DNA from 3 places in the Janthinobacterium sp. GMG2 genome. Region 3 is predicted to be linked to each of the others. Evidence: predicted binding sites of a transcription regulator. Region 3 holds the regulator's gene; each other region holds the start of a gene.
The links. Region 3 encodes NrdR, which represses ribonucleotide reductase genes. Its sites were predicted from a motif close to CACNANATNTNGTG; they were not measured.
Positions count from the first base shown of each region.

Region 1 (4,725 bases), on a different contig from region 3:
GGGCTGCGCTGGCGTCCTTCGATCTTCACGGCGCGCACGCCCATGGCGATCAGCTGCGGCAGCAGCGCCAGCGTGTTCAGGCTGGCCGGCTCCTCGATCGCGTAATACTCTTCGTCGTTGACTTCGAAACGTCCCTTGCACAGGGTCGGATAGCTGGCGTTTTCGCCTGGGGCATAGCGGTCGATCAGCACGCCGTTCAGGCGCGATTCGAGGCCGTTCGGTGTTTCCAGCCAGCGCACGGATTTCGCCGGCGAGCACACGCCGTGAGTGTTCGGCGCCTCGCCCGTCGCGTACGACGACAGCGCGCAGCGCCCTTCGACCATCACGCACAGGCTGCCGAAGCCGAAGACCTCGATCTCGACTTCCGTCTTGGCGATCAGTTGCTCGACCTGCGCCATCGACAGCACGCGCGGCAGCACCGCGCGGGCGATGCCGAAGTGCTCATGGTAAAAATTGATCGCTTCGTAGTTGGTGGCCGAACCCTGCACGGACAGGTGCAAACGCAGTTGCGGGTGGTGCTCGCTTGCATACGCCATCAGGCCCGGATCGGCCACGATCATGGCGTCGATACCGGCCTGCGCGGCGCGGTCGATGGCGCTGCGCCAGACGGCCCAGTTGTGCGGCTGCGGATAGGTGTTCAGCGCCAGCAGCACCTTGCGTCCATATTGGTGGGCGTAGCGCACGCCCTCGGCGATGGCCTTCTCGTCGAAATTGAGGCCGGCGAAATTGCGCGCATTGGTGGCGTCGCGAAAACCCAGGTAGACGGTATCGGCGCCATTGTCGATGGCCGCTTTCAAGGCAGGCAGGCTGCCGGCGGGGCAGACCAGTTCCAGCGGTCCGGCCACGCGGGTGGCGGTGGTTGATTCAAGCATCATGGTGTTCACAGTCCTGTATCGGCTCAGGGTGCAGACTATAGCCCCGCCCATACCGCCCAGTCCTTGACGCAGGTGAAGGAATGCATGCATGGCTGGCGCGCGTTCAAGTTGCTTGACCTGGCTGTAAAATGCCCCACTTTTCTCCCTCACCGATTGCCCGCCATGCCCCGCAAACCGCTGCTGCTATTCCTGCTCACCCTATTCCTCACCGTGCTGCAAATACAGTGGGCTTCGCCCGCCGACGGCTATGTCGAAGAAACGCTCTCCGTGCTGTCGCCCGAGGCGCTGGGCGTCTGGGCCGGCGTGCTGCTGCTGTTCCTGCAAGCCGTCTTCGCCCGCCGCGCCATGCCCGTGCTGCGCCAGGCCGCCATCTGCACGGGCCTGCTGGCCGTCTACTGGCTGCTGGCGAACTACGTCACGTTCGACGCGCGCGTGGCCAGCTGGAGCACCTTCTCGGCGCGGGAAATCTGGGCGCACGTGCTGCCCGCCTCCGTCGCCAGCATCGCCGTCTGCGGCGCCATGTACTTTGGCCTGAGCTGCTTCATCCCGCGCCTGGGGCGCGCGAAAAAAAGCCGCTGACGCGCTTTCTTCACCTGCATCAAGGATTCGTCACGCAACTGCACGCGCCCTTTGACGCCACTATATTTAGTGATTAATCTCCATAAAAACACCGCATGTTGTGTTTATTGGAGGTTTCATGACGACAAATGCAGTTTCCCCCACACGCGGCCAGGTCGACGTCGCCGCGTCCATCAATGAATACCTGGACCGGCGCGACTGGCGTGTCAACGCCAACGCCAACCAGGGCTACTCGCTGGGCGGCCTGATACTCAACGTGTCGGGCAAGGTCATCGCCAACTACTGGCTCGACCAGGTGTATCCGCCGGAAGTGGGCGCGGCGCACCGCGAAGCGGCGCTGCACATCCACGACCTCGACATGCTGGCCGGCTATTGCGCCGGCTGGTCGCTGCGCACCCTGCTGCACGAAGGCTTGAATGGCGTGCCGGGCAAGATCGAATCGGGTCCGCCGAAACACATGTCGAGCGCCATTGGCCAGATTGTCAATTTCCTCGGCACCCTGCAAAACGAGTGGGCCGGCGCGCAGGCGTTCAGCTCCTTCGACACCTATATGGCGCCCTACATCCGCAAGGACAGCCTGCGCTACGAAGACGTGCGCCAGTACATGCAGGAGCTGATCTTCAACCTCAACGTGCCATCGCGCTGGGGCACGCAGACGCCGTTCACCAACCTCACGTTTGACTGGATCTGCCCGGACGATTTGCGCGAGCAGATTCCCGTCATCGCCGGCCAGGAGATGGACTTCAGCTATGGCGAGCTGCAGGTGGAAATGGACATGATTAACCGCGCCTATATCGAAATCATGATGGCGGGCGACGCCAAGGGCCGGGTCTTCACCTTCCCCATCCCGACCTATAACATCACCGAAGATTTCGACTGGCATAGCGACAACGCGGAGCGCCTGTTCGAGATGACGGCCCGCTACGGCCTGCCCTACTTCCAGAATTTCATCAATTCGGAACTCAAGCCGAACATGATACGTTCCATGTGCTGCCGCTTGCAGCTGGACTTGCGCGAACTGCTCAAACGGGGCAATGGCCTGTTCGGTTCCGCCGAGCAGACGGGCTCCCTGGGCGTGGTCACCATCAACTGCGCGCGCCTGGGCCACTTGTGGCGCGGCGACGAGCCAGCGCTGATGGCGGACCTGGACCGCCTGCTGGAACTGGGCAAGACCAGCCTGGAAATCAAGCGCCGCACCATCGAAGAACTGATGCAGCAAGGCCTGTTCCCGTACACGAAACGCTACCTGGGCACCCTGCGCAATCACTTTTCCACCCTGGGCGTGAACGGCATCAACGAGATGATCCGCAACTTCAGCGGCGACGCTTACGACATCACGTCCGCCGAGGGCCATGCGCTGGCGAGACGTCTGCTCGACCACGTGCGCGCCCGCATGGTGCAGTTCCAGGAAGAGACGGGCCATATGTACAACCTGGAGGCGACGCCGGCCGAAGGCACGACCTACCGCTTCGCGCGCGAAGACCGCAAGCGCTATCCGGCCATCCTGCAGGCGGGCACGGTCGACAATCCGTACTACACGAATTCGTCGCAACTGCCCGTCGGCCATACGGACGACCCGTTCGAAGCGCTGGAATTGCAGGACGCGCTGCAGCGCAAGTACACGGGCGGCACGGTGCTGCACCTGTACATGACGGAAGCGCTGTCGGATGCCAACGCCTGCCGCGAGCTGGTGAAACGCGCGCTGAGCCGCTTCTCGCTGCCCTACATCACCGTCACGCCCACGTTTTCCATCTGCCCGCGCCACGGCTACCTGGCCGGCAAACATGAATTCTGCCCCACCTGCGACGCGGAACTGATCGCCCGCAAGCAGTCCGATCTCGCTCACCCACTCAAGGAAACGCCATGAACGCACGTCCCGACTTCACTCCCGCCATCACCCTGCTCGATACGGAACGCCAGCGCTGCGAAATCTGGACGCGCGTGATGGGCTATCACCGCCCTGTCGCCTCGTTCAACATCGGCAAGCAGGGTGAATTCCACGAGCGCCAGTATTTTACGGAAGCGAGCGCCCGCGTGGGCCAGCCCGCCTGCCATGGCGCTTGAACTGAAAGTGGGCGGCCTGACGCCCTTTTCGGCCACCGACTACCCGGGCAAGCTGGCGGCCGTGGTGTTCGTGCAGGGCTGCCCCTGGCGCTGCGGCTATTGCCACAATCCGCACTTGCAGGCGCGCACGCCGGAAGGCGCCATGCCGTGGCAGGACGTCCTGACCTGGCTGCGCCGCAGAACGGGCCTGGTCGATGCCGTCGTCTTCAGCGGCGGCGAAGCGTGCATGGATCCGGCGCTGGCGCACGCCATGCAGGACGTCAGGGCACTGGGTTTCGGCATCGGCCTGCACACGGCCTGCATCTATCCGCAGCGCCTGCAGGAAGTGCTGCCCCTGGTCGACTGGGTCGGTTTCGACATCAAGGCGCCGTTTGCCGACTATCGTCATGTGACCCGCGTGGCCGGCAGCGGCGACCCGGCGCGCGCCTGCCTCGATGCCATCCTTGCCAGCGGCGTGGCCTACGAATGCCGTACCACCACCCACCCCGACTTGCTGCCGGACGAGCAGTTGCTGGCCCTGGCCAGCACCCTGGCCGCGAAAGGCGTCGACAACTACGTGCTGCAGCAGTTCCGCGCTGAAGGCTGCGCGGACGCGGCGCTGTCCGGCCGCCCCTTGCACGGCTATCCGGCGGCGACGACTTTGGCGCAAATCGCCGCCATGTTTCCGCGATTTACATTCCGTAATCATGGCAGTTGAGCCTGCAGCCACATACTTGCTGAAAATTCCACAAAATTCCCCGTTCTGCAACGCTGAAATGTCTTGCGTACTGTAATGTATCAACTGTGCCGCGCGCCATGCGCAGCCCATCAGATTCCTCACTCCGCATTACAGATAAGCGTCATCCATGAACGATTTCACCGCAGTCAGTCCAGGCATCCCTTCCACCCACGCCGACATCCTGTACGGCCCGCCGCGACCGGATCTGCTGCGCGAGGAAGTACTGGCCGACCTGCTGGAAGCGACGGCCCGCCGCTGCCCCGAGCAAATCGCCCTGATCGATGGCGAACGCCGCATCACGTATGCGCAGCTCGATGCGCAAGCCAGCCTGGCCGCGGCGCGCCTGGTGGCGGCCGGCGTCAAGCCCGGCGACATCGTGGGCCTGTGGCTGCCGCGCGGTGCCCCTCTGCTGCTGATGCAGGCGGCCATCGCCAAGGCGGGCGCCGCCTGGCTGCCCGTCGATGAAGACACGCCCGTCGAGCGCCTGCA
Region 1 is NZ_JAXAWA010000005.1:206,880-211,604, reverse strand. It holds gene ubiU (ubiquinone anaerobic biosynthesis protein UbiU) at 1-875, opposite strand, end outside; gene SKZ59_RS19410 (hypothetical protein) at 1,038-1,454, shown strand; gene SKZ59_RS19405 (ribonucleoside triphosphate reductase) at 1,573-3,321, shown strand; gene nrdD (anaerobic ribonucleoside-triphosphate reductase) at 3,318-3,518, shown strand; gene SKZ59_RS19395 (anaerobic ribonucleoside-triphosphate reductase activating protein) at 3,508-4,215, shown strand; gene SKZ59_RS19390 (Pls/PosA family non-ribosomal peptide synthetase) at 4,364-4,725, shown strand, end outside.
Region 1: the regulator NrdR is predicted to act here: its motif matches at 1,513-1,526, upstream of SKZ59_RS19405 (ribonucleoside triphosphate reductase).

Region 2 (4,725 bases), on a different contig from region 3:
TGTTCCAGGCGGCCCATGGCGGCAGCCTGTTGCTCGATGAAGTCGACGACCTGCCGCTGGCCATGCAGGTAAAGCTGTTGCGCGTGCTGCAGGAGCGCCGCGTGCGCAAGCTGGGCGGCAGTAATGACGAAGCCGTCGACGTGCGCATCCTGTGCGCGAGCCAGCATGGCCTGGCGCGCGGCGTGGCCGCCGGCACGTTCCGCCAGGACCTGTTTTACCGGCTCAACGTGATCGAGCTGGCGTTGCCGCCGCTGCGCGAGCGGCGCGGCGATCTGCAGGTATTATGTGAGGTGATCCTCGCGCGCCTGTCGCCACGCCGGACCGTGAGCCTGGCGCCGCCGGTGCTGGCGGCCCTGGGTGCGTATGCGTTTCCCGGCAATGTGCGCGAACTGGAAAACGTGCTGGAGCGGGCGCTGGCGTTTGCCGACGGCGGCGTGATCGCGCTCGACGGGCTGGCCTTGCCATCCACGGCGGGTACTATGCCTTTGCGGGCGGCGCCGGCATTGCCGGCCTTGCCGGAACGGCAACTGTGCCTGCCCGGCATGGCGGCGCATGGCGTGGCCCCCGTCCTGCCGCTCGACGTGTATTTGCGCCAGGCCGAGCGCGACATGATCATGCTGGCGCTGGTGCAGGCGCGCTACCACCGCGCACGGGCGGCGGGCCAGCTGGGCTTGAGCGTGCGCCAGTTGCGTTACCGCATGCAGAAATTGACGATACAGGAAGCTTTACTTGATGAGCGTATGGACGATAGATGAAGACGGCTGGTGCGACGGCGCGCTGCGCTATGACTCGCCGCACCACGATGCGCGCCCGGACGGTGCACAAGTCGACTTGCTGGTGATCCATAACATCAGCTTGCCGGGCGGCCAATTTGGCGGGCCGCATGTGTCGGACTTGTTTACGGGCCGGGTAGATTATAATGCCCATCCTTCTTTCGCCGACCTGCGTGGCTTGCAGGTGTCGGCGCACTTTTTTGTGCGGCGCGATGGTGCGCTGCTGCAATATGTTTCTACTGATCAACGTGCCTGGCATGCGGGCGCGTCCATGTTCGAAGGACGCCCGCAGTGCAATGGCTATTCCATCGGTATCGAAATGGAAGGCGCGGACGATGTGCCCTTCCAGCGGTGGCAATACCATGTGCTGGCGGCGCTGACGGCGGCGCTGGTGGCGCGCTACGGACTGTCGCAAGTGCGCGGCCACGAGCATATCGCGCCGGGGAGGAAGACGGATCCGGGGCCGTTTTTTGACTGGCATTTTTATCAAAAATGCTGGCTGGAAACCTTGCACGGGCAGCCTGCGTTAGCGCTTACTTCGCGGGGATTGGGCTTTCCATCCACACCCTGAAAAGTCAACCGAAATCGTATATGAAAATACAAAAAATTACGCCGGCGGATGCCGGAAAACTATTGCATCACCCTCCGATGGGTACTACAATTAGTGCAGAAGTTGGATGTAAAGACTATATCTAGTGCCATCACAGACGTTTTCAGAATTATTGTCAAAGCTACCCGGATTGCTGATAAAGCACTGGAACTGGCGGTTTATCACCCTTGATCGTGTTTCGCGCCAGCCGGGCAGTACGGTGTGGCGATATGGCTTCTGACTCTGTTTTATGCATTAAGAATTTACTATTTAGCAACAAATACCTGAAGAAACCCTGACCATCGGGCGTTCTATTCAACAACACACGCGGCAGCAAAACTGCAGGCTGACTTTAGCTGACAACGGGAGCTTCAATGCAATCACCACAAGATATTTCCATCCATCCAACGCCAGTATCGCCAGCGCCAGGCGCGGCCAACAGCGTGGCGAGCACGGGCGCGGCATTGGGCGACTATCGCATCATCCGCCGCAACGGTGCGGTGGTGGCATTTGAGCCTTCGAAGATCGCCATCGCCATGACCAAGGCGTTTTTGGCCGTTAACGGCGGCCAGGGCGCAGCCTCGGCACGCATCCGCGAACTGGTGGAACAGCTGACCGACGGCGTCGTCGCCGCGCTGGTGCGCCGCCATCCGGGCGGCGGCACCTTCCATATCGAAGACGTGCAAGACCAGGTGGAACTGTCGCTGATGCGTTCGGGCGAGCACGACGTGGCGCGTGCCTACGTGCTGTACCGCGCCAAGCACATGGAAGAGCGCCGCCTGCAGAAGGAAGCGCAAGGCGCGTCCGCGCAAGTGACCGCGCCCCAGCTGAACGTCACCGACAACGGCGTGCGCCGCCTGCTGGACATGCAGGAAGTGCGCGACCTGATCAATGCCGCCTGCGCCGGCCTGGAAAAGCACGTCGATGCCGACGCCATCCTGGCTGAAACCGTGAAAAACCTGTACGACGGCGTGCCTGTCGAAGAGCTGCACAAGTCGGCCATCCTGGCGGCGCGCGCGCTGATGGAAAAAGATCCGGCCTACAGCCAGGTCACGGCCCGCATCCTGCTACACACGGTGCGCAAGGAAGTGTTCGGCAAGGAAGTGCCGCAAGCGGCCGCTGCCGCCGAATACCTGACGTATTTCCCGCAATACATTGCCAAGGGTATCGCCGCCGAGCTGCTGAACCCGGTACTCGCCAGTTTCGACCTGGAGCGCCTGGCGAAAGCCATCGTCGCCGACCGCGACTTGCAGTTCGGCTACATCGGCCTGCAAACCCTGTATGACCGCTACTTCCTGCACATCCAGGACGTGCGCATCGAAATGCCGCAAGCGTTCTACATGCGCGTGGCCATGGGCCTTGCGCTGAACGAAGCGGACCGCGAAGCGCGCGCCATCGAGTTCTACAGCCTGCTGTCCTCGTTCGACTTCATGAGCTCGACGCCGACCCTGTTCAATTCGGGCACCCTGCGCTCGCAGCTGTCGTCGTGCTACCTGAGCACCGTCTCCGATGACCTGGAAGGCATCTACGACGCCATCAAGGACAATGCGCTGCTGGCCAAGTTTGCCGGCGGCCTGGGCAACGACTGGACGCCAGTGCGCGCCCTGGGCGCCCACATCAAGGGCACCAACGGCAAGTCGCAAGGCGTGGTACCGTTCCTGAAAGTGGTCAACGACACGGCCGTGGCAGTCAACCAGGGCGGCAAACGCAAGGGCGCCGTCTGCGCCTACCTGGAAACCTGGCACATGGACATCGAGGAATTCCTCGACCTGCGCAAGAACACGGGCGACGACCGCCGCCGCACCCACGACATGAACACGGCGAACTGGATTCCCGACATGTTCATGAAGCGCGTCATGGAAAAAGGCGACTGGACCCTGTTCTCGCCATCGGACACGCCAGACCTGCACGACAAGGTCGGCAAGGCCTTTGAACAGGCTTACCTGGGCTACGAAGCCAAGGCCGCCGCCGGCGAAATCCGCGTCTTCAAAAAGATCGCCGCGCTGGACCTGTGGCGCAAGATGCTGTCGATGCTGTTTGAAACGGGCCACCCATGGATCACGTTCAAGGATCCTTGCAACATCCGCAGCCCGCAGTCGCACGTCGGCGTCGTCCACAGCTCGAACCTGTGCACGGAAATCACGCTGAACACGGGTCCTGACGAAATCGCCGTCTGCAACCTCGGTTCCGTCAACATGCCGGCGCACATGAAGGAAGGCAAGCTCGATCACGTCAAGCTGGCCAAGACCATCCGCACCGCCATGCGCATGCTCGACAACGTCATCGACATCAACTACTACGCCGTCGACAAGGCGCGCAATTCGAACATGCGCCACCGTCCGGTCGGCATGGGCGTGATGGGCTTCCAGGACTGCCTGCACATGATGCGCGTGCCGTTCGCCTCGGACGCTGCCGTATCGTTTGCCGACACCTCGATGGAAGCCGTCTGCTACTACGCCTACCTGGCGTCGACGGAACTGGCCGAAGAGCGCGGCCGCTATGAGTCGTACGCCGGCTCGTTGTGGGACCGCGGCATCCTGCCGCAGGATTCGGTCAAACTGCTGGCCGAAGAGCGCGGCGGCTACCTGGAAGTCGATTCCTCGTCGGCCATGGACTGGACTCCGGTGCGCGAACGCATCGCCAAGTTCGGCATGCGCAATTCGAACTGCGTGGCGATCGCCCCGACGGCGACGATTTCGAACATCATCGGCGTGTCGGCCTGTATCGAGCCGACGTTCCAGAACCTGTACGTGAAATCGAACCTGTCGGGCGAATTCACCGAGATCAACGGCTACCTGGTGCGCGACCTGAAGGCGCGCGACCTGTGGGATGAAGTCATGATCTCGGACCTGAAGTACTTCGACGGCTCGCTGGTGAAGATCGACCGCATCCCGCAAGACCTGCGCGATATCTATGCCACGGCCTTTGAAGTGTCGCCAAGCTGGCTGGTGGAAGCGGCTTCGCGTCGCCAGAAGTGGATCGACCAGGCCCAGTCGCTGAACATCTACATGGCTGGCGCATCGGGCAAGAAGCTGGACGAAACCTACAAGCTGGCATGGCTGCGTGGCCTGAAAACCACCTACTACCTGCGTACCATCGCCGCTACCCACATGGAGAAATCGACCTCCAAGACGGGTGCCCTGAACGCCGTGGCTGTCGACGGCGGCATGTCGGCCAGCGCGCAAAGCGCCCAGGCAGCGGTCGTGGCGGCAGCAGCGGTGGCCGTGGCACCAGTGGTGGCGGCGGCAGCGGACGACGCCGATGGCGAAGCCTGCTACCTGCGCCCAGGTGATGACGGTTTCGAAGAGTGCGAAGCCTGCCAGTAAAAACCTGCTGCGCAGCCCCCTCTCGGGTTCTGTGTTG
Region 2 is NZ_JAXAWA010000001.1:505,785-510,509, forward strand. It holds gene SKZ59_RS02245 (sigma-54 interaction domain-containing protein) at 1-755, shown strand, start outside; gene ampD (1,6-anhydro-N-acetylmuramyl-L-alanine amidase AmpD) at 733-1,344, shown strand; gene SKZ59_RS02255 (ribonucleoside-diphosphate reductase subunit alpha) at 1,737-4,688, shown strand.
Region 2: the regulator NrdR is predicted to act here: its motif matches at 1,458-1,471, upstream of SKZ59_RS02255 (ribonucleoside-diphosphate reductase subunit alpha).

Region 3 (4,725 bases):
GTTGACATAGCGGTTCGCCACGCCGTCGGGCGGCGTATCCGTGTCGAGGCCATACAGCACCTGGAAACCGTCGACGCCACGGATGATGGCGTCCGCTCCCCAGCCGTTCGCGCCACGGTATTTACAACGCAGTTCGCCCTCGCCATCGGCGCCCTGCGCTACATAGAAAATGCTCCAGCCCCGCTGCGCCTGCGTTTGCGCGGCGCCCACGCCGAAACCCGCGCAATTGAGCACGGAACCGTCGCCGCCCTCTTCCTTGCCGGTGCCGTAATAGCGCAGGGCCAGCACGTCGCTGCCATGCAGGGCGCCGGGCAGCGCGCCGCTGATGCCCTCGCTGTTCTTGCCCAGGCTGCGCGCGTCGAGCCCGGCCACATTGGCGCTGTCGTAATCGGCATGGGCGACGGGCGCGGCGTTGCTGTCCCAGTTTACGTACGCCGTCTGACGCACGGCGCGGGCGATGGTGTCGAGTGCATAGCGGCCGTTATCGTCCAAGCGCGCGCTGGCGGACTGGTCGCCATAGCTGCCGCTGGCCGCCAGCAGCACGCTACTGGCCGCCAGCATCAGCAGCGCGCCCAGCGACAGGGCCACCAGCAATTCGACGAGGCTCATGCCGCGATGCCGATACAGGACTTCGTTCATGCGCCGCCTCCGCCCAGCTGGAATGCCAGCCTGGGCAACGACTCGCCTGCCGCATTCACGGCAGGCGAGCCATCGGGCAGGCGGCCGCGCCAGCCCAGCTTGATAACGATGGGCGCGCCCTTGCCGCCGCTGCACGCCCACTGCAAGCCTTGGGCGGCGGCATCCCACGCGGAAGTGTCGCGGCAGATATGCAGGCGCGCGCCGGGCAAGGCCGCATGCAGCCGCTGCTTCCATTCGGCGATATCGAATTGCGCCAGTTCGGCCGCGCTGCAGACAGTGGCGCCGAAGCAGTCAGGCGCACCGCCGCCCGCTTCAGCGTCGTCCGCCGCCGCGTAGGCCACGTTCAGGTAGGGATTGCCAGCATCGGGGCCATTCATGAGCACGCTGTTCGCGCGCATGCGTTCGGCCATGCCGGCAGCCAGTTGCACGCCCGCCGACAATAGCCCCGACTCATGGCGCGCGCGCAGCGAGTGCAGTTGCAGGATGCTGGCGCCCAGCAGACCCAGCGCCAACAGCAGCAGCGACACCAGCACCTCGACGAGGCTGCTGCCCCCCACAGGAAACATAGTGCGACCGCTATTGCGCATGCGCTACTCCCTTCCGCAGCAAGAGTCGCAGGAACAGGCGGCCCAGCTACAAGATAGGCGTGCGCAAAAAACCGGGTCTGCGCTGGCGCAAACAGCACGGCGATAAGTCGAGAAGAACAGCGTTGGGATTGATCAGACCGCTTGCCAGGCAAACCTTGGCGTGGTGAAAACGGAGCGCATAAGCAGCCCCGCCTTCACTAAGGTGAACAAGAAGCCGAAGGTCAGGGCTTGCGCGCCTGCCCCACTTCGGCAATCGCATCCTGGAACTCGGCCAGGTCCTCGAAATTCTTGTAGACGGAGGCGAAACGGATGTAGGCGATCTTGTCCAGGCGCTTGAGTTCCTGCATGACGAGTTCGCCGATATAGCCGGAATCGACTTCGCGCAGGCCGCTGGTCAGCAGTTTTTCCTGGATGGACGCGATGGCCGTATCCACGGAGGCGGCCGCAACGGGACGCTTGCGCAAGGCCAGCATCAAACTGCCGCGCAACTTATCCGCAGCGAACTCCGTCCGGCTGCCATTCTTTTTGACGACGGCCGGCATGATAAGTTCAATGCGCTCGTACGTGGTAAAACGCTTGTCGCATTTGCCGCAGCGGCGGCGGCGCCGAATGGCATCCCCTTCCTCCGATACGCGCGTATCGAGAACCTGGGTGTCGCCGTGCTGGCAAAATGGACATTTCATGGGCTGGTTACAACTTTATAGTAATAATTACGGGAAATCGCCGTCCTTGTGCAAAGGGCGCCCGAATCACTCCGGGCGCCCTTGGGCACGAAGGAATGTGTCATACAGAATCTTACTCCGTATGACACATTCTGGACAAATTATTATGCGGCGTACACAGGGTGCGCGTCGGCCAGGACTTTCACGGCCGCTTTCACGCGCTCGATGGTGGCGGCGTCATGCGGATTGTCCAGCACGTCGGCGATCAGGTTGCCCACTTCTTCCGCTTGCGCTTCCTTGAAACCGCGCGTCGTCATCGCCGGGCTGCCCAGGCGGATGCCCGAGGTGACGAATGGTTTTTGCGGGTCGTTCGGGATGCCGTTCTTGTTGCAGGTGATGTGCGCGGAACCGAGGATGGCTTCGGCTTCCTTGCCCGTCAGGTTCTTGGCGCGCAGGTCGACCAGCATGACGTGCGATTCGGTGCCACCGGAAACGATGCGCAGGCCGCGCTTGATCAGGGTTTTCGCCAGCACGTCGGCGTTCTTGATCACTTGCTTCTGGTATTCGACGAATTCAGGGCTCAGCGCTTCCTTGAAAGCGACGGCCTTGCCGGCGATCACGTGCATCAGCGGGCCGCCCTGGATGCCAGGGAAGATGGCCGAGTTGATGGCTTTTTCGTGTTCGGCCTTCATCAGGATGATGCCGCCGCGCGGGCCGCGCAACGATTTGTGCGTGGTCGAGGTGACGAAGTCGGCGAACGGCACCGGGTTCGGGTACAGGCCGGCGGCGATCAGGCCGGCGTAGTGGGCCATGTCGACCATGAAGTAGGCGCCAACTTCCTTGGCGATCTTGCTGAAGCGTTCGAAGTCGATCTTTTTCGAGAACGCGGACGCGCCGGCGATGATCAGCTTCGGCTTGCGTTCGCGGGCCAGGCGCTCCATTGCCTCGTAGTCGATGTCTTCTTCCGCCGTCAAACCGTAGGAGACGACGTCAAACCATTTGCCGGACATGTTCAGCGGCATGCCGTGGGTCAGGTGGCCGCCTTCGGCCAGCGACATACCCATGATCAGGTCGCCTGGTTTCAACATGGCAAAGAACACGCCCTGGTTCGCTTGCGAGCCGGAGTTCGGCTGCACGTTCGCGCATTCGGCGCCGAACAGCTGTTTGACACGGTCGATGGCCAGTTGCTCGGCCACGTCGACGTATTCGCAGCCGCCGTAGTAGCGCTTGCCTGGATAGCCTTCGGCGTACTTATTCGTCAGCTGCGAGCCTTGCGCTTCCATTACGGCTGGCGACGTGTAGTTCTCCGACGCGATCAGTTCGATATGATCGTGCTGGCGCGTGTTCTCTTTTTGAATGACGGCGAACAATTCAGGATCGACGTTGGCGAGGGTGTGATCTTTTGCAAACATGTAAAAACTCCAAGTATGAGGGTGCTTGTACTGGCAGATTGGATCGAATGAGGGGAGCCGGCGTTAAGTGAATAACAACATTGGACAGGCAGCCTCTTCGTGCTTTTCCATAGTGGCTACCCAGGCGAACGGCTGATGAAAAATCTCACGTTTCCCGGTGGGTGCCCACCTTTCGCCGGATTGCCGATCGCCACTCATGGAGATCGCCCGACTTTTCGCCAGTCACGTGAGACGTAATGGAATGCAAATTGTAAGTTAAGTGCCCAAATTGAGCAAGGAATGCAAGCGTGCGGCTATAATCGCCGCCCGGGCAGCGCCGGCCCATCGTCTTAAGCTGGATGTAAACTTTGCTCAGGCATGTAAGCGTATGTTACGGGGCTTGCCATTGCAGCCCTCCGTTTTACAATGCTGCGGTGCAACTTATATGCAGCTTTTGCATGGCTTTCCAGCAAGCGCCCACAGTCACAAGAAGAAAAATCGCGTAAAATGTTGCTCAATCTCACTACTGGCGCAATAAACATGCCTTCAGTCTTTACCTGGAACGTACGTGTCTACTATGAAGACACCGACGCCGGCGGCATCGTCTATTACGCTAACTACCTGAAATTCTTCGAGCGAGCGCGCACCGAATGGCTGCGCGCCATCGACGTGGGCCAGCAGGAATTGCTGGAACAGCACGACGCAATGTTCGTTGTCAAAAGCGTCAACGCCGACTATCATGCGCCAGCCAGGCTCGATGACACGGTAAGATTAACCTTAAACATAGAAAAAATGGGGCGCGCCTCCATCGTTTTCCTGCAACAAGCCTGGTGCGGCGACCGCCTGCTCAACACGGCCCGCGTCAAGATCGGCTGCGTCGATTCGGCACTGCGTCCGCGCGCCGTGCCTGATGCAGTCGCGGCCCGCATGCGCGCCGCCTGAGCCCTACCCGCCACCCCCGGACAATTCACCCAACAGACTGCCAGCCAATGAACGTTACACAAGATCTTTCTTTCCTCGCGCTCATCTCCAATGCCCATTTGATCGTGCAACTGATCATGGCCCTGCTGCTGCTGATTTCCCTGACCAGCTGGACCTACATTTTCCGCAAGATGTTTGCCGTGCGTCAGGCGCGCAAGCAAACCATCGAATTCGAACGCAGCTTCTGGGCCGGCGGCAACCTGCATGCGCTGCACCAGAACGCCAGCGGCAACCGCGACCAGAGCGGCGCGCTGGCCCGCATCTTCGACGCCGGCATGGGCGAATTCATCAAGGGCAAGGCTTCCTACGGTTCGCGTGAAGCGCTGGACGTCGGCGCCGTGCTCGACGGCGCACGCCGCGCCATGCGCGCCGCCTTCCAGCGCGAAATGGACGTGCTCGAATCGCACCTGGCCTTCCTCGCTTCCGTCGGTTCCGTCTCGCCATACATCGGCCTGCTCGGTACCG
Region 3 is NZ_JAXAWA010000008.1:78,793-83,517, reverse strand. It holds gene SKZ59_RS24220 (PilW family protein) at 1-639, opposite strand, end outside; gene pilV (type IV pilus modification protein PilV) at 636-1,226, opposite strand; gene nrdR (transcriptional regulator NrdR) at 1,448-1,909, opposite strand; gene glyA (serine hydroxymethyltransferase) at 2,053-3,300, opposite strand; ZMP/ZTP riboswitch at 3,412-3,536, opposite strand; gene ybgC (tol-pal system-associated acyl-CoA thioesterase) at 3,820-4,221, shown strand; gene tolQ (protein TolQ) at 4,269-4,725, shown strand, end outside.